DNA from 3 places in the Streptomyces sp. B5E4 genome. Region 3 is predicted to be linked to each of the others. Evidence: predicted binding sites of a transcription regulator. Region 3 holds the regulator's gene; each other region holds the start of a gene.
The links. The regulator HrcA, encoded in region 3, represses chaperone genes, less so after heat shock. The targets are predictions, from matches to a motif close to TTNGCACTCNGNNNNNCNGAGTGCNAA.
Positions count from the first base shown of each region.

Region 1: groES (co-chaperone GroES) is a predicted target of HrcA. The motif match lies at 2,410-2,436, and genes of this name have one in related genera.
Region 2: groL (chaperonin GroEL) is a predicted target of HrcA. The motif match lies at 3,337-3,363, and genes of this name have one in related genera.

Region 1 is NZ_JBDPMI010000045.1:1-6,091, forward strand. It holds gene groL (chaperonin GroEL) at 202-1,827, opposite strand; gene groES (co-chaperone GroES) at 1,953-2,261, opposite strand; gene ABGA99_RS34180 (polysaccharide deacetylase family protein) at 2,498-3,433, opposite strand; gene ABGA99_RS34185 (polysaccharide deacetylase family protein) at 3,430-4,362, opposite strand; gene ABGA99_RS34190 (class I SAM-dependent methyltransferase) at 4,468-5,721, shown strand; gene ABGA99_RS34195 (hypothetical protein) at 5,684-5,971, opposite strand; gene tsaD (tRNA (adenosine(37)-N6)-threonylcarbamoyltransferase complex transferase subunit TsaD) at 5,968-6,091, opposite strand, start outside.
Region 2 is NZ_JBDPMI010000028.1:32,191-38,281, reverse strand. It holds gene ABGA99_RS28420 (glucosyl-3-phosphoglycerate synthase) at 1-571, opposite strand, end outside; SAM riboswitch class I at 752-891, shown strand; gene thrC (threonine synthase) at 909-2,213, shown strand; gene ABGA99_RS28410 (MoaD/ThiS family protein) at 2,210-2,488, shown strand; gene ABGA99_RS28405 (cold-shock protein) at 2,885-3,088, shown strand; gene groL (chaperonin GroEL) at 3,491-5,113, shown strand; gene murQ (N-acetylmuramic acid 6-phosphate etherase) at 5,285-6,091, opposite strand, start outside.
Region 3 is NZ_JBDPMI010000039.1:23,374-29,464, reverse strand. It holds gene ABGA99_RS32920 (helix-turn-helix transcriptional regulator) at 1-242, opposite strand, end outside; gene ABGA99_RS32915 (DUF3097 domain-containing protein) at 384-1,211, opposite strand; gene ABGA99_RS32910 (MBL fold metallo-hydrolase) at 1,221-1,925, opposite strand; gene hrcA (heat-inducible transcriptional repressor HrcA) at 2,067-3,092, shown strand; gene dnaJ (molecular chaperone DnaJ) at 3,093-4,226, shown strand; gene ABGA99_RS32895 (nitronate monooxygenase) at 4,384-5,478, shown strand; gene ABGA99_RS32890 (16S rRNA (uracil(1498)-N(3))-methyltransferase) at 5,475-6,091, shown strand, end outside.

The sequences.
Region 1 (6,091 bases), on a different contig from region 3:
GTAGGTCCTGCCGCCGGGCGACGCCACCGGCGCGGGGGCCCCCCCCCCCCGGCCCCCCGCGGGGCTTCGCCGCGCGGGGGGCCACCGGGCCCCCGGCCCGAACGGCGGGTACGTGATCCGGCGGGCGCACGCCGCAGGGCCTCGCCCCCCGTACGGAGGCGAGGCCCTGCGGCTTGTGCTGCCCGTGGTGCCGACCGGAGGTCAGTGGGAGTGACCGTGGCCGTGGCTGTGGCCGTGGTCGTCCTCGGGCTCCGGCTTCTCCACCACCGCGCTCTCCGTCGTCAGCAGCAGCGACGCGATCGACGCCGCGTTCTCCAGCGCCGAGCGGGTCACCTTCACCGGGTCGATGACGCCGGCCTTCACCAGGTCGCCGTACTCGCCGGTGGCGGCGTTGAAGCCCTGGCCCGCGGTCAGCTCCGCGACCTTGGAGGTGATGACGTAGCCCTCCAGGCCCGCGTTCTCCGCGATCCACCGCAGCGGCTCGACCGACGCGCGGCGGACGACCGCGACGCCCGTGGCCTCGTCGCCGGTGAGGCCGAGGCCGTCCTCCAGCACCTTCGCGGCGTGGACGAGCGCCGAGCCGCCGCCGGAGACGATGCCCTCCTCGACCGCCGCGCGGGTGGCGGAGATGGCGTCCTCCAGGCGGTGCTTCTTCTCCTTCAGCTCGACCTCGGTGGCCGCGCCGACGCGGATGACGCACACGCCGCCGGCCAGCTTCGCCAGCCGCTCCTGCAGCTTCTCGCGGTCCCAGTCGGAGTCCGTGGCGTCGATCTCGGCCTTGATCTGCGCGACCCGGCCGGCGACCTCGTCGGACTTGCCGGCGCCGTCGACGATCGTGGTGTCGTCCTTGGTGATGACCACGCGGCGGGCGGTGCCCAGCACCTCAAGGCCCACCTGGTCGAGCTTGAGGCCGACCTCCTCGGAGACCACGGTGCCGCCCGTGAGGGTGGCCATGTCGCCGAGCATCGCCTTGCGGCGGTCGCCGAAGCCGGGGGCCTTGACCGCGACGGAGTTGAAGGTGCCGCGGATCTTGTTGACGACGAGGGTGGACAGCGCCTCGCCCTCCACGTCCTCGGCGACGATCAGCAGCGGCTTCGCCGAGCCGGCCTGCATGACCTTCTCCAGCAGCGGCAGCAGGTCCTGGATGGAGGAGATCTTGCCCTGGGTGATCAGGATGTACGGGTCCTCCAGCACCGCCTCCATGCGGTCCTGGTCGGTCACCATGTAGTGCGACAGGTAGCCCTTGTCGAAGGCCATGCCCTCGGTGAAGTCCAGCTCCAGGCCGAAGGTGTTGGACTCCTCGACGGTGATGACCCCGTCCTTGCCGACCTTGTCCATGGCCTCGCCGATGAGCTGGCCCACCTGCTCGTCCTGCGCGGACAGCGCGGCGACCGCGGCGATGTCGGACTTGGAGTCGATCGGGCTGGCGGCCTTCAGCAGCTCGTCGGAGATCGCCGCGACGGCGGCGTCGATGCCCCGCTTGAGCGCGGAGGGGGAGGCGCCGGCGGCCACGTTGCGCAGGCCCTCGCGGACCAGCGCCTGGGCCAGCACGGTGGCGGTGGTGGTGCCGTCGCCCGCGACGTCGTTGGTCTTGGTCGCCACCTCCTTCACGAGCTGCACGCCGAGGTTCTCGTACGGGTCCTCGACCTCGATCTCACGGGCGATGGTCACGCCGTCGTTGGTGATGGTCGGGGCACCGAACTTCTTGTCGATGACGACGTTGCGGCCCCGGGGACCGATCGTCACCTTCACGGTGTCGGCAAGCTTGTCCACGCCGCGCTCAAGAGCGCGGCGGGCGTCCTCGTCGAACTTCAGAGTCTTCGCCATGGAACGTGGGTCCTCTCAAGGGGCGCCGTAGGGAGCGCCGACGCCCCGGCCCGTTTCGATAGGTCCTGCTCGATGAACGGATCCGGGGCGCGGCCTGGTGTGGGAAGAAGCGGGAAGCGCCCCGATTACTTCTCGATGATCGCGAGCACGTCGCGGGCAGAGAGGACGAGGTAGTCCTCGTTGTTGTACTTCACCTCGGTGCCGCCGTACTTGCTGTAGAGAACGACGTCGCCGACGGAGACGTCGAGCGGCAGTCGGTTGCCGTCCTCGAAGCGGCCCGGGCCGACGGCAAGGACGACGCCCTCCTGGGGCTTCTCCTTGGCGGTGTCCGGGATGACCAGGCCCGAGGCCGTGGTCTCCTCTGCGTCGAGCGGCTGGACCACGATGCGGTCCTCAAGCGGCTTGATGGCAACCTTGGTGCTGGCGGTCGTCACGATCCGACCTCCCCCTTCGGAGATCTCGCGGGGTTGAATGTCTGGGGTGGCGACCCTGGAGGACCCGTCGTCGCGGGTGCCGGATCCGCCTCGTCGCTGTGTTGGCACTCTCCCTGGGGGAGTGCCAGAGCCGAGGTTATGCCGCCCTTTAGCACTCGGTCAAGCCGAGTGCCAGATTGCCACCCGCGTCGCCCTCCACCCGGCCGTACGGTCGTACGAATCCCGCGTCTGCCGCGTCACATGTAGTCCTCCAGGCGGGCCACCGTGAAGCCCTGCCGCTGGACCTCCCGTACGAACTCCGCCATCACGTCCGTCATCGTCCGCCCGCCCTGCTGCTCAGGACCGGTGAAGTGCGCCAGCACGATGTCGCCGGGGCGCAGCCGGTCGCCGCTGCGGTACTCCAGGCCGCTCGCCTTCATGTCGGCCCGCCACAGCGGCATCGCGCGCACGCCGCAGGACGCGGCGGCCCGCAGCGTCGCCGCGTCGTACTTGCCGTAGGGCGGCCGGAAGAGCGTCGGGCGGACGCCGAAGGAGTCCGCGACGCGCTCCTGCTGGCGGCAGATCTGGCGGCGCTGCTCGGCGTACGGGAGGGAGGTGAGGTCGGGGTGGGTGAGGGTGTGGCCGTGTACGGAGTTGCCGAGGCGCCGCAGTTCCTCGAAGTAGCCGTAGTCCCCGCCGGCCGCCGAGTCGGAGAGGAACATGCTGAACGGCAGCCGCAGATCCGCCGCCATCCGGATCAGCTCGGGGTCCTTGTCCCAGCCGTCGTCGATCGTGAGGAAGACGATCTTGTCCCGCGTCGGCACCCGGCCCGCCACGGCCGGCAGCCCGGAGTCCCCCGGTTGCACCGGGCGGCTCGCGGGGGGCGCGGGCGGCGGGGCGAGGGGCCGGTCGAGGCCCCAGCGGCGGTACGCGCCGGGGCCGGTGGCGCGTGCGACGTCCTTGCGGGTCCTGTCGTCACCGCCGGGCAGCGCGCGCGGCGTACGCCCCGCCTGCCGCGTGCCCGGCTTGCCGTCCGCGTGCCCGTCCCGGGGCGCCGCGGACTCCTCCGCGCCCTTCGGGAACCACTCCTGCGTCGGCCGGGCCGCGTCCGCGCAGGCGGTGAGCGCCAGCAGACAGACGCCGGCTATCGCGGCGGCCGACGACCGCCGCCCGGAGCGGCGGGTGCGCCTCATACGTAGTCCTCCAAGCGAGCAACGGCGAAGCCCTCGTCGTTCGCCTTACGGAGCACCGTACGGAGCATATCGGTCATCGTGCCGCCGAATTCGGAAGGTCCTTCGAAGTGGGTGAGCACGATATCGCCGGGGTGGAGCGCGGTGTCCCCCCGGGAGTACGTCCAGCGGCCGGGGAACGCCTCCTGCTGCCACAGCGGTACGAGTCCGATGCCGCAGTCCTTCGCGGCGCGCAGGGTGTCGGCGTTGTAGTTGCCGTACGGCGGGCGGAAGATGCGCGGTGCCGCGCCCATCTCGCGCTCCAGGACGCGCTGCTGGCCGCAGATCTCCTCGCGCTGGGCCGCGTAGGGCAGTTCGCGGAGGTTGGGGTGGTGGAGGGTGTGGTTGTTGACGGTGGTGCCGAGGTCGCGGAGGGTCCGGAAGTAGGCGTAGTCGTCGCGCGCGACCTCGTCGGTGAGGAAGGCGCTGACGGGCACGTCGAGTTCGCGCAGCATGCGCAGCAGTTCGGGGTCCTTGCGGTGGCCGTCGTCGATGGTCAGGAAGATCACCCGGTCGTCGGTCGGGACCCGGGTGATGACGGGCGGCAGGCCGGGGCCGCCGCCGTTCGCCTCGAAGCCGGGTTCGGTGACGAGCGCGGGCTTGGTACGCGGCGGGGCCGGCGGCAGCAGCGGGGTGGCGTCCAGGCCCCAGGCGCGGGCGGTGGCGAGCCGCCGCGCGTGGACGCGCCGCTGGTGCTGCGCGGTGCGGGCGAGCGCGCGGGCGGGTGCGGCGGCGGGGCCGCCGGCGACGGCGGGCTTGGCGTCCCCGTGGGGGTGGGTGAGGGGGCGGGGGTGGTCGGCCTCCGCGGTGCCGGAGGAGCAGGCGGAGGCGAGGAGGGCGGCGGTGACGGCCAGGGCGGGGAGGCCGGCGCGGGAGAGGGCAGGTGCGTGCATTTTATCCTTTTGTCGTATTAGTTCTTGAGCCCGCATCCTCCCAGTGCGGAACGGCGGGGCATGGCGCCACGCCGCAGGCTCCTCCGGCTGGCGGACAATGGGCCCATGCACGGCCCCGACGCCCCCGACGGCCCCTTCGCCGCCCTCCTCGCCCCCGAGGGGCAGGCGCTCCTCGCCGAACTGCGCGACCACGACCCCGCCGACGAACTGGCCCTCGCCACCCGGCTGCGCCGCACCCACCCCGCAGAGCTGGTCTCCGCCGCGCTCGGGCAGGCCCGGCTGCGGCAGCGGGCGAGGGCGAAGTTCGGGGCGGACGCGGCGCGGATGTACTTCACCCCCGACGGCGTCGAGCAGGCGACCCGTACGGCGGTGGCGGCGCACCGCGCGGCCCGGTTCGCGGCGCTCGGCGTCGACCGGGTCGCCGACCTGTGCTGCGGCATCGGCGGCGACGCGGTGGCGCTGGCGCGGGCCGGGATCGCGGTGCTCGCCGTCGACCGGGACCCGGCGACGGCCGCCGCCGCGCGGGCCAACGCGGCGGCGCTGGGGGTCGCGGAGCTGGTGGACGTGCGGTGCGCGGACGTCGGGGACGTGGACATCTCCGGGTACGACGCCGTGTTCGTCGACCCGGCGCGGCGGGTCGGAGGGGGTGCCCTGGCGCGGCGGGCCGGCGGCCGGGGCGGGTCCGGGCGCGGGCGGATCTTCGACCCCGAGGCGTACTCCCCGCCGCTGTCCTGGGCCGTCGAGGTCGCCGGCCGGGTCTCGCACGCCGCGCTGAAGGTCGCCCCCGGCATCCCGCACGAGGCGGTGCCGGACGCCGCCGAGGCGGAGTGGGTCTCCGACGCCGGCGACGTGAAGGAGGCCGTGCTCTGGTTCGGCGCTGCATCCGGCGCCGTCTCCCCCGGCGGCCGTCGCGCGACCCTGCTGCCCGGCGGCGCCACCCTCGTGGGACGCGGCCTGCCCGCCCCGGCGGCAGGACCCGTGGGGCGCTATCTGTACGAGCCGGACGGCGCCGTCATCCGCGCGCACCTCGTCGCCGAGGTGGCGGCGCAGGTCGGCGGCCGGCTGCTGGATCCGACCATCGCGTACGTCACGGCCGACGACCCGGCGCCGACCCCGTACGCCACCGCGTACGAGATCACCGACACGCTCCCGTTCCACCTCAAGAAGCTCCGCGCCCTGCTGCGCGAACGCGGCGTCGGCAGCGTCACCGTCAAGAAGCGCGGCTCCGCCGTCGAGCCCGAGGAGCTGCGGCGCAAGCTGAAGCTCGACGGCCCGACCGCGGTGTCCTGCACCGTCTTCCTGACCCGCGTCGCGGGCGCCCCTACGGTGCTCCTGGGCCGTCCGGCCCCAGCGACGTGAACCGCCAGCGGTGCGCGGGCCGCGCCAGCAGCCCGCCGTCGCCGGGGGCCGGCAGCTCGGGCAGCTCCGCGTCGTAGGGCGCGTCCCACCACGTGATGACGAGCACCCGCTCGCCCGGCGCCGTGAACGTCTCGCGGCGCAGCGGCGCCCCGGCCCCGGCGCCGTCCAGGCGCTGCGCGCGGGCCCACGCCAGCAGGTCGCCGGCCCGCCCGGGCGCCGCCTTGGCCTCCCACATCAACGCGACGGTCACGAGTACAGGTTGTCCTTCGCCAGCTCGTGGACGTGGTCGTGGCCATGGCCGGGCAGGTGCTCGTGCCCCGGTACGTGCGTCTCCGTGACCGGCAGCGACGAGTCCGCCGACAGCTCCCAG
Region 2 (6,091 bases), on a different contig from region 3:
AGTGCAGGTTCAGCAGCGGCCGTGCCACCAGCTCGGTCACCCGTCCGCCCTGCGCCGCCGGGGCGGTGTCCAGGGGCCTGTCGTAGACCGCCTTCACGAATTCCACGTCCGGCTCCGTGAGCAGCGGCCCCACGATCCCGCTCACGAACGCCGTGTCGAAGTCCCGGAGGTCCGCGTCCACGAAGCACACGATCTCGCCGCTCGTCACCAGCAGTGACCGCCACAGCACCTCGCCCTTGCCCGGCACCGCCGGCATCCGCGGCAGCACGTCGTCGCGGTGCACGACCCGCGCGCCGGCCGCGGCGGCGACCTCCGCCGTACGGTCCGTGGAGCCGGAGTCCATCACGACCAGTTCGTCGACGAGCCCGCCGCCCTCGGCGGACGTCATCAGCTCCGCGCGGATCGCCGCGACGATCGCCCCGACCGTGGCCTCCTCGTTGAGCGCGGGCAGCACCACGCTCACCGTCCCGCGTGCCCCCAGCGCCCGCTTGGCCGCCAGCAGCCGCGCGGGCGGCCGGTCCGCCGCGGACCAGGACCGCGTCCTCAGCCACTGCTCCACGTCATCGAGCACCTGCGGGCCTCCCCTTGCCGGTGGTCCTGTGCGGTGTGAGAGCCGTCTCGCGTAGCGGACGGCCCTCACAACTGTCCTGGTCGTCGGTTACAGTCTTGAACAACGTGCGTGACGTCCCTATGTCGGGGTCCGCGCTCGGACAAAAGCGCCGGACGGCTCCGCCGGTCCTGCGCCATACAGAGCTCATCCAGAGGGGCAGAGGGAACGGCCCGTTGAAGCCCCGGCAACCCTCCGTCCGGTACTCGCGACGCTGCGAGGCCCCGGACGGTGATGGTGCCAATTCCGTCCTGCGGCGAGACGCGTCGCGGGGAAGATGAGGAGAGAGGGCCTCGCCAGTATGGCTGTAGACACAGCTCCCACCCCCACCGCCGTCGACGGCGCCCCTGATCTGGGCCCTGCCGTCGCGCTGTCGTGCCGGGAGTGCGGGGAGCGGGTGCCGCTGGGTCCGGTGTTCGCGTGCCAGTCGTGTTTCGGGCCGCTGGAGGCGGCGTACGAACTTCCCGGCGGTGACGCCGAGTCCGCCGCCCGGCTCCGTGCCCGTATCGAGGCGGGTCCCCGGAGCATCTGGCGGTACGCGCCGCTGCTGCCGGTCCCCGCCGACGTGGCCGGCAAGCCGAACCTGAACCCGGGCTTCACCCGGCTGCACCGCGCCGACCGGCTCGCCGCCGAGCTGGGCGTGACCGGCGGGCTGCACGTCAAGGACGACTCGGGCAACCCGACGCACTCCTTCAAGGACCGCGTCGTCGCGATCGCCGTCGAGGCGGCCCGCGCCTTCGGCTTCACCACCCTGTCCTGTTCCTCCACCGGCAATCTGGCGGGCGCGGTCGGCGCGGCCGCGGCCCGGGCGGGGCTGCGTTCGTGCGTGTTCATCCCGTACGACCTGGAGCACGCGAAGGTCGTCATGGCCGCGGTCTACGGCGGTGACGTCGTCGGCATCGAGGGCACGTACGACGACGTGAACCGCTTCTGCTCCGAGTTGATCGGTGACCCGATCGGCGAGGGCTGGGGTTTCACGAACGTCAATCTGCGCCCGTACTACGCGGAGGGTTCCAAGACCCTCGCGTACGAGATCTGCGAGCAGCTCGGCTGGCGGCTCCCGGACAACATCGTCATCCCGGTCGCCTCCGGCTCCCAGCTCACGAAGATCGACAAGGGGCTGAAGGAGCTGATCGCGACGGGGCTGGTCGAGGAGCGTCCGTACAAGATCTTCGGCGCCCAGGCGGCGGGCTGCTCCCCGGTCTCGCGGGCCTTCAAGGACGGCCACGACGTGGTACGTCCCGTGCGGCCCGACACCATCGCCAAGTCCCTCGCCATCGGCAACCCGGCCGACGGCCCGTACGTCCTGGACATCGCCCGCCGCACCGGCGGCGCGGTGGAGGACGTGACGGACGCCGAGGTCGTGGACGCGGTGAAGCTGCTGGCCCGTACCGAGGGCGTCTTCGCGGAGACGGCGGGCGGCGTGACCTTCGGCGTGCTGGCGAAGCTCGTCGCGGACGGCCGGATCGACCCGGCCGAGACCACCGTCGCGATCAACACCGGCGACGGTCTGAAGACCCTCGACGCGGTCGCTCCCACCACGGGGCCGAGCGCGATCATTCGTCCCACACTCGACTCCTTCCGAGAGGCCGGCCTCGCATCATGAGCGTGAACGTCCGAATTCCGACCATCCTCCGTACGTATACCGACGGGCGGGCAGAGGTGAGCGCCGAGGGCGCGACCCTGGCCGAGGTGATCGAAGACCTGGAGAAGAACCACCGCGGCATCGCCGGCCGGGTGCTGGACGATCAAGGCAAGCTGCGCCGTTTCGTGAACGTCTATGTGAACGACGACGACGTCCGCTTCGCCGATGGCCTGCAGACTCCCACTCCCGAGGGGGCCGGGATCTCGATCATTCCGGCGGTCGCCGGAGGCTGCTGAACCCCGCTTGCGTGTGTGCGGCCCCACTGATCCGGAGTGGGGCCGTTCGCATGTCCGTGCACGCGATAGGGTTGGGGCGTTCCCCCCTCGTGGCCCATGCTCCACGCATATGAGAACGCGACAAGTTCCCCGCGAATGCGGAGAGTTAATTGTCGTGATGGTGAGTTATGCCCTGCCCGAGTTGTCATGGAACGGCGGAGTTTGATCGGAAAAATACCGATCAGGTGTCCGCAGAATTCTCGTCCGATTGACCTGTTGCACTGGGCATCTGTGCGGATACATTCAGCCGCGGTCGACGCGTTCCGGCGCACGCCCCGGCGTGTATCCGGGGGTGAGGTCTGACCCGGGTCCGCGGAGTGCGGTCCTGTGTAAAGGCCAGCAATAGGGGAGTTTGGAATGGCTCAGGGCACCGTCAAGTGGTTCAACGCGGAGAAGGGGTACGGCTTCATCGCGGTCGACGGTGGTGCGGATGTCTTCGTCCACTACAGCGCGATTCAGATGGACGGATACCGCACCCTCGAGGAAGGCCAGCGGGTCGAGTTCGAGATCTCGCAGGGCCAGAAGGGGCCGCAGGCAGACATGGTCCGCGTCAGCGGCTGAGCGCCGGGCATCGACCACGGACGACTCGCGACGGGCCCGCACCCCCCGGGGTGCGGGCCCTCTGCTGTCCGCCTCCCCTGTCCGCACCTCCCCGGTCCGCCCCCTGTCCGCACCTCCCCGGTCCGCGCCTCGCTGTCCGTGCCTCCTCCCGCCGCCTGTTGCGTGATGTGCCGCGGTCCGGTTCCGCTCTGCGCAAGAGAAGCCTCTACCCGCTTGCACTCGCAGGGGGCGAGTGCTAATCATTGGCGTTAGCACTCTCCCCGTGAGAGTGACAGCACGGGACCGGTTCGGTGAGGTCCGCAGGCCGGGTGGGAGGGAACCACGCGGGTCGCGGGCCGTCCGTCGCGGGCGCCAGCGCGGTCCGGACACAGACGATGCCCCTGTCCGGGAGGACTCAACACAATGGCCAAGACCATCGCGTTCGACGAGGAGGCGCGGCGCGGCCTCGAGCGCGGCATGAACCAGCTCGCCGACGCCGTCCGCGTCACCCTCGGCCCCAAGGGCCGGAACGTCGTCCTTGAGAAGAAGTGGGGCGCCCCCACGATCACGAACGACGGTGTCTCCATCGCCAAGGAGATCGAGCTCGAGGACCCGTACGAGAAGATCGGCGCCGAGCTGGTCAAGGAGGTCGCGAAGAAGACGGACGACGTCGCCGGTGACGGCACGACGACCGCGACCGTCCTGGCCCAGGCCCTGGTCAAGGAGGGCCTGCGCAACGTGGCCGCCGGCGCCAACCCGATGGCGCTGAAGCGCGGCATCGAGAAGGCCACCGAGGCCGTCTCCGCCGCCCTGCTGGAGCAGGCCAAGGACGTGGAGACCAAGGAGCAGATCGCCTCCACCGCCTCCATCTCCGCCGGCGACACCCAGATCGGCGAGCTGATCGCCGAGGCCATGGACAAGGTCGGCAAGGAAGGCGTCATCACCGTCGAGGAGTCGCAGACCTTCGGGCTGGAGCTTGAGCTCACCGAGGGCATGCGCTTCGACAAGGGCTACATCTCCGCCTACTTCGCCACCGACATGGAGCGCATGGAGGCGGAGCTGGAGGACCCCTACATCCTCATCGCCAACTCCAAGATCAGCGCGGTCAAGGACCTGCTGCCGCTCCTGGAGAAGGTCATGCAGTCCGGCAAGCCGCTGCTGATCATCGCCGAGGACGTCGAGGGCGAGGCCCTGTCCACCCTCGTGGTGAACAAGATCCGCGGCACCTTCAAGTCCGTCGCCGTCAAGGCCCCGGGCTTCGGCGACCGCCGCAAGGCCATGCTCGGCGACATCGCCATCCTCACCGGTGGCCAGGTCATCTCCGAGGAGGTCGGCCTCAAGCTGGAGAGCGCGACCCTCGACCTGCTGGGCCGCGCCCGCAAGGTCGTCATCACCAAGGACGAGACCACCATCGTCGACGGGTCCGGCGACAGCGAGCAGGTCCAGGGCCGGGTCAACCAGATCCGGGCCGAGATCGACGCGAGCGACTCCGACTACGACCGCGAGAAGCTGCAGGAGCGGCTCGCCAAGCTGGCCGGCGGCGTGGCCGTCATCAAGGCCGGCGCCGCGACCGAGGTCGAGCTGAAGGAGCGCAAGCACCGCATCGAGGACGCCGTGCGCAACGCCAAGGCGGCCGTCGAGGAGGGCATCGTCGCCGGCGGCGGCGTGGCCCTGCTGCAGGCCGGCCACGTCTTCGAGAAGCTGGAGCTCCAGGGCGACGAGGCCACCGGCGCGTCCGCCGTGAAGCTGGCCCTGGAGGCCCCGCTGAAGCAGATCGCGGTCAACGCCGGCCTTGAGGGCGGCGTCGTGGTGGAGAAGGTGCGCAACCTGACCGCCGGTCACGGGCTCAACGCCGCCAGCGGTGAGTACGTCGACATGATCGCTGAGGGCATCCTCGACCCGGCCAAGGTGACCCGCTCCGCGCTGCAGAACGCGGCGTCGATCGCGGGCCTGTTCCTCACCACCGAGGCCGTCGTCGCCGACAAGCCGGAGAAGGAGAAGGCCGCGGCCGGGGGCGGTATGCCCGGCGGCGACATGGACTTCTGATCCCGCAGGGCGAAGTCCGTACGTCCGCTGCGTCTGCGGACGTACTGCGGACGGACTGACGAACCGAGGGCGGTACCCCGAAGGGGGTGCCGCCCTCGGGCGCGTCCGTACGCGGTCGCGGCGCGGAAGGAGGGGGTGCTGTCCAGCGCCCCCTGCCCGGCGCCGCCGGGGTCAGCTCACGTCGGTCGCGGACTTCAGGGCGACCCGCAGATGGCCGTGGGAGGCGTCGAGCAGGCGCTCCGCCGTGCTGCCGTCCACGCCGCCGAGGATGGTGAGGATCGCGTTCTTCACCTCGCCGTGGGTCTCGGCGAGGGCGGCCTCCACCTCCGCGTCGCCCGCGCCCGTCGCCAGCGCGACGATGCGCCGCGAACGGGCCTGCAGCTTCTCGTTGGAGGCGCGCACGTCGACCATCAGGTTCCCGTACGTCTTGCCCAGCCGGATCATCGTGATCGTCGACAGCATGTTGAGCACGAGCTTCTGCGCCGTGCCCGCCTTCAGCCGCGTCGAGCCCGCGATCAGCTCGGGGCCCACGACGACCTCGATGCCGTGCTGCGCCGCCGCGCCCAGGGGCGAACCGGCGTTGCAGGACAGCCCGATGGTCAGCGCCCCCCGGTCGCGCGCGAACGTCACACCGCCGACGGCGTACGGCGTGCGGCCGGAGGCGGAGATGCCGACGACCGTGTCGTCGGGCCCCAGGTCCGCCGCCGCCAGATCGGCCGCGGCGAGTTCCTTGCTGTCCTCCGCGCCCTCCGTGGAGGTGCGGAGCGCCACGTCCCCGCCGGCGATCATGCCGACGACCTGCGAGGGGTCCGTGTTGAACGTCGGTGGGCACTCGCTGGCGTCCAGCACCCCGAGCCGGCCCGCGGTGCCGGCGCCCAGATAGAACAGCCGGCCGCCGCGGGCCATGCGCTCGGCGGTGGCGTCGATGGCGGCGGCGATCTGCGGCAGTTGCGAGGCGACAGCGCCCGGAACCCCGCT
Region 3 (6,091 bases):
TGGTCGCCGGTGAGGTCGGCGAGATCGCGTACGCGCAGCACCTCGGCGATCCGCAGGATCATGGGCAGCTTCGGCAACTGGAGCTTTCCGGTCTCCACTTGCTTCACCCACGACGGCGACTTGCCGAGCAGCCCGCCCAGGACCGGCCGGCTCATGCCGCGGCGCTCGCGCAGGATCTGCATCCGCTGGCCGAACGCGAGCGGTTCCGTGAGCAGGTCGGGGGCACCGTCCGATGACGTCACAGCCTTACCTCTTCTCTGCGGCTCGCCACTGCCAGGGTAGGAGGTTCGAGGCGTTCCGTCCGGGGTCTGTCACGTACCGCGTGGGCAACGAGGCCGTGGGACAACGCCGACCGGTAGCGGCCGGGCCGGGCCCCGAACCCCTCAGGAAGCCGGGGCCGTGACGAAGTCGATCAGCTCCTCCACCCGGCCCAGCAGCGCCGGTTCCAGGTCGCGGTACGTCCGGACGGAGTCCAGGATGCGGCGCCAGGCCGCGCCCGTGTCCGGGGGCCAGCCCAGTTCCCGGCAGACGCCCGTCTTCCAGTCCTCGCCCCGCGGGATCCTCGGCCAGGCCGCGATGCCCACCGACGAGGGCTTGACCGCCTCCCAGATGTCCACGTAGGGGTGACCCACCACCAGCGCGTGGGCGCTCGTCACCGACTCCGCGATGCGCCACTCCTTCGTGCCCGGCACCAGGTGGTCCACCAGCACTCCGAGGCGCGCGTCCGGGCCCGGGGCGAAGGACTCGACCACCGCGGGGAGGTCGTCCACGCCCTCCAGGTATTCGACCACCACGCCCTCGACCCGCAGGTCGTGGCCCCAGACGCGCTCCACCAGCTCCGCGTCGTGGCGGCCCTCGACGTAGATGCGGCCCGCGCGGGCCACGCGTGCGGTGTGGTCGCGGACCGCGATCGAGCCGGAGGCGGACAGGAGGGGGCCCGGGGACGACGCGGGTCGGCCGGGGCGTACCAGCGTGACCACCTTGCCGTCGATCATGAAGCCGCGCGGCGTCAGCGGGAACACCCGGTGCTTGCCGAAGCGGTCCTCCAGGGTCACCGTCGGGCCCTCCGCGGTCTTCTCCGTACGGATGACCGCGCCGCAGAAGCCCGTCGCCACCTCCTCCACCACGAGGTCCGGCTCGGCCGGTACCTCGGGGGCGGGCTGCTGCGGCTTCTTCCAGGGGGGCGTGAGGTCGGTGTCGTAGCGGCGCACCTCGCGAGACTACGACAAGCTCCGCGCCAGTTCGTCGCGTTGGGCCCGGACGAAGTCCGCCCCGACCGCCGCCCCGTGCCCCGGCACGTACACCGCCGCGTCCCCGCCCAGCTCCAGCAGCCGGTCCAGCGCCGCCGGCCAGCGGGCCGGGTCCGCGTCCCGGCCCGCCTGCGGGGGGCCCGACTCCTCCACGAGGTCGCCGCAGAAGACGACCGCGGGGCGGCCGGGGACGTACACCGCCATGTCGTGCGACGAGTGCGCCGCGCCCAGCTCGACCAGCAGCACCTCCCGGCCGCCCCCGAGGTCCAGCGGGTACGTGCCGGAGACCGCGTGCCGCGGGGCGACGAGGACGTCGACGGCCTCTGCCGCCGCGTCGCGGTCCAGCCCGTGGCGTACGGCGTCCGCCCGCAGCTCGTCCGCGCCCGGCCCGCGCAGGTGCGCGGCCATCCCCGCCGGGCCGTGGACCTCGGCCCCGGCGAAGGCCGCGGTGCCGAGCACGTGGTCGAAGTGCGGATGCGTGAGTGCGATGTGCGTCACCGGGCGGCCGAAGCGGCGGCGGACCTCCCCGCGCAGCTCCGCGCCCTCCCGCAGCGAGGCGCCCGTGTCCACGAGCAGCACGCCTTCGGCTCCGCCCACCGCACCCGCCGTCGCGTCCCAGCGCGGCAGCCGGCGCCGCAGGACGTCCGGGGCCAGCTCTTCCCAAGCGCCACCCATCCCCCGACGCTATAACGTGACCGGCTGCTTGCCCGAGCTGCCGTACCCGGCCGTACACTGGCCCGGAACCCTGGCACTCCCCGCCGTCGAGTGCCAGCGGCGGAACGACCGGACGGAACCCCGAGTGCGGAGGTGGGCAGCATGCTCAGCGAGCGCCGGCTCGAAGTGCTGCGCGCCATCGTCCAGGACTACGTGGGCACGGAGGAGCCGGTCGGCTCCAAGGCACTCACCGAGCGGCATCACCTGGGTGTCTCCCCGGCGACGGTGCGTAACGACATGGCCGCCCTGGAGGACGAGGGGTACATCGCCCAGCCGCACACCAGCGCCGGCCGTATCCCCACCGACAAGGGCTACCGGCTGTTCGTCGACAAGCTCGCCGACGTCAAGCCGCTGAGCGCACCCGAGCGGCGGGCGATCCAGAACTTCCTGTCCGGCGCCGTCGACCTCGACGACGTCGTGGGGCGTACGGTGCGGCTGCTGGCGCAGTTGACGCGGCAGGTGGCGGTCGTGCAGTACCCGTCGCTGACCCGCTCGACCGTGCGCCACGTCGAGCTGCTCCAACTCGCCCCCGCGCGCGTGATGCTCGTGCTCATCACCGACACCGGCCGGGTCGAGCAGCGCCTGATCGACTGCCCGGCGCCGTTCAGCGAGGACTCCCTCGCCGATCTGCGCGCCCGGCTCAACAGCCGTGTCGTCGGCCGCCGGTTCGCCGACGTGCCGCGGCTGGTGGCCGATCTGGCCGAGCCCTTCCCCGCGGACGACCGCGGCACGGTGCAGACCGTGCTGTCGGTGCTGCTGGAGACGCTGGTGGAGGAGACCGAGGAGCGGCTGATGATCGGCGGCACCGCCAACCTCACCCGCTTCGACCACGACTTCCCGCTCACCATCCGGCCGGTGCTGGAGGCGCTGGAGGAGCAGGTGGTGCTCCTGCGGCTCCTCGGCGAGGCGAAGGAACCGGGCGTGATGGTGCGTATCGGCCATGAAAACGACCACGAGGGGCTCACTTCCACCTCGGTCGTCTCCGTCGGATACGGTTCTGGCGGCGACACCGGTGAAGCCGTCGCCAAGCTCGGCGTGGTCGGACCTACCCGCATGGACTACCCCGGAACGATGGGAGCGGTACGCGCAGTGGCACGGTACGTCGGACAGATCCTGGCGGAGTCATAAGTGGCCACGGACTACTACGCGATCCTCGGCGTCGGACGTGACGCGTCGCAGGAAGAGATCAAGAAGGCGTTCCGCAGGCTCGCCCGCGAGCTGCACCCGGACGTGAACCCGGATCCGAAGACCCAGGAGCGGTTCAAGGAGATCAACGCCGCTTACGAGGTGCTCTCGGACCCGCAGAAGAAGCAGATCTACGATCTCGGCGGCGACCCCCTGTCGCAGAACGGCGCCGCGGCCGGCGGCTTCGGCGCCGGCGGCTTCGGCAACCTCTCCGACATCATGGACGCCTTCTTCGGCCAGGCCGGCCAGCGCGGGCCGCGCTCGCGCACCCGCCGCGGCCAGGACGCCATGATCCGGCTCGAAATCGAGCTGGAGGAGGCGGCGTTCGGCGCCACCAAGGAGATCCAGGTCGACACCGCGGTGGTCTGCGGCACCTGCAACGGCGAGGGCGCGGCGCCCGGCACGTCGGCGCAGACGTGCGACATGTGCCGCGGCCGCGGCGAGGTCTCGCAGGTCACCCGCTCCTTCCTGGGCCAGGTCATGACCTCGCGGCCCTGCCCCCAGTGCCAGGGCTTCGGCACGGTGGTGCCCACGCCGTGCCCGGAGTGTGCGGGCGACGGCCGGGTGCGCTCGCGCCGTACGCTCACGGTCAAGATCCCCGCGGGCGTCGACACCGGCACCCGCATCCAGCACGCCGGCGAGGGCGAAGTCGGCCCCGGCGGCGGCCCGGCGGGCGATCTGTACGTGGAGATCCGCGAGCTGCCGCACCCGATCTTCCAGCGCCGCGGCGACGACCTGCACTGCACGGTGACGATCCCGATGACGGCGGCCTCCCTGGGCACGAGCGTCAATCTGGAGACGCTCGACGGCCTGGAAGAGGTCGACATCCGCCCCGGTACGCAGTCGGGGCAGGCGATTCCGCTGCATCAGCGCGGCGTGACGCATCTGCGCGGCGGCGGCCGGGGCGACCTGGTCGTGCACGTGGAGGTCGAGACGCCGCAGAAGCTGGATCCGGAGCAGGAGCGGCTCCTGCGCCAACTCGCCCAGCTGCGCGGCGAGGAGCGTCCCCAGGGCCAGTTCAAACCCGGCCAGCAGGGGCTGTTCTCGCGGCTGAAGGACGCCTGGAGCGGACGCTAGCTCCCCGGCCGGGAGACCTCGCCGGGCCGCCGCCGTGCGGCCCGTGCGACGAGTGTTGCGGGTGGGACCTCAGCCGTCCCCAGGTGCGTGAAGACGCGCGGATTCCATGATCCGGCGCGGGCCGCCGGCGTCCGACCTGCATGACAGGATTGAGCCCATGCCCACCGAGCTGAACGATCTGTTCACCTTCCCGATCGTGCAGGCGCCCATGGCCGGTGGCGCATCCTGTCCGCAGCTCGCGGCCGGCGTGCTGGAGGGCGGCGGCCTGGCGTTCCTCGCCGCCGGGTACAAGACGCCCGAGGCGATGTACGAGGAGATCCGCCAGCTGCGGGCCGTCACCGACCGGCCCTTCGGCGTCAATCTGTTCATGCCCCAGCCCCCCGCGCCGCCGGACCCCGCCCAGATCGAGGCGTACGCCGAGCAGTTGGCCGGCGAGGTCGAGTGGTACGGCACGGCGCTGGGCGACGCCGAGGCCGGCACGGACGACGCCTTCGACGCCAAGGTGGCGATACTCCTGGACGAGCCGGTGGCGCTGGTGTCGTTCACCTTCGGCTGCCCGAAGGCGGCCGTGCTCGACGCCTTCGCCCGCGCCGGGACGTACACCGTCGTCACCGTCACCAACGTCGTCGAGGCGCGCCGCGCGCAGGCCGCCGGGGCCGACGCCGTGTGCGTGCAGGGCGTCGAGGCCGGCGGCCACCAGGGCGGCTTCCGCAACGACCCCCGCGACGACTACGTGGGCCGCGGCCTGCTCACGCTGCTCGCCGAGGTGCTGGAGGCGGTCGACGTGCCCGTGATCGCCGCCGGCGGGCTGATGCGCGGCGGGCAGATCGCCGCGGTGCTCTCCGCGGGCGCCGCCGCCGCGCAGCTCGGCACGGCGTTCCTGGTCTGCCCCGAGTCGGGTGCCAACGCGCTGCACAAGCGGGCCGTCACCGGCGGGGTGTTCACGCGTACGGAGCTGACCCGCGCCTTCTCCGGCCGCCCCGCGCGCGGGCTGGTCAACCGGTTCGTCCGCGAGCACGGCCCGTACGCCCCCGCCGCCTACCCCCAGGTCCACCACCTGACCTCCACGCTGCGCGCCGCCGCCGCCCGCGTCGGCGACCCGCAGGGCATGGCGCTGTGGGCCGGTCAGGGCTACCGGCTGGCGCGGGAACTGCCCGCGGCGGAGCTGGTGGAGGTGCTGGCGCGGGAGCTGGCCGACGCGCTCAGCGGGACGTCGAAGCCCGCCGGCGACGCCCCGGGCGGTCTGCTGTGACCGCCCCGGTGTTCGTCGCCGAGGCCGCCGTGCTGGACGCCGCCCGCCCGGGTGCGGTGCTGGCGCTGACCGGCCCGGAGGGGCGGCACGCGGTGTCCGTACGGCGGCTGCGGGCCGGCGAGGACGTCGTGCTCACGGACGGCGCGGGGCGCGGCGCGTACGGCACCGTGGCCGGCGCGGAGGGCCGCGACCGGCTGCTGGTGACCTGCACCGAGGTGCGCGAGGAGCCGGCGCCGCGCCCCCGGCTGACCGTCGTGCAGGCCCTGCCGAAGGGCGACCGCGGTGAGCTGGCCGTCGAGACCATGACCGAGACCGGTGTGGACGCGGTGGTGCCGTGGGCGGCGGCCCGCTGCGTGACCCAGTGGCGTGCCGAGCGCGGCCGGAAGTCCCTCGCCAAGTGGCGCGCCACCGCCCGCGAGGCGGGCAAGCAGGCCCGCCGGCTGCGCTTCCCCGAGATCGCCGCGCTGCACTCGACCAAGGAGCTGCTGCCGCTGCTCGCGGGCGCGGCTTTCACGGCCGTGCTGCACGAGGAGGGCGCCGCGCCGCTGGCCGCCGCCGCGCTGCCGGAGGCGGGGGAGATCGTGCTCGTGGTCGGCCCGGAGGGCGGGGTCGC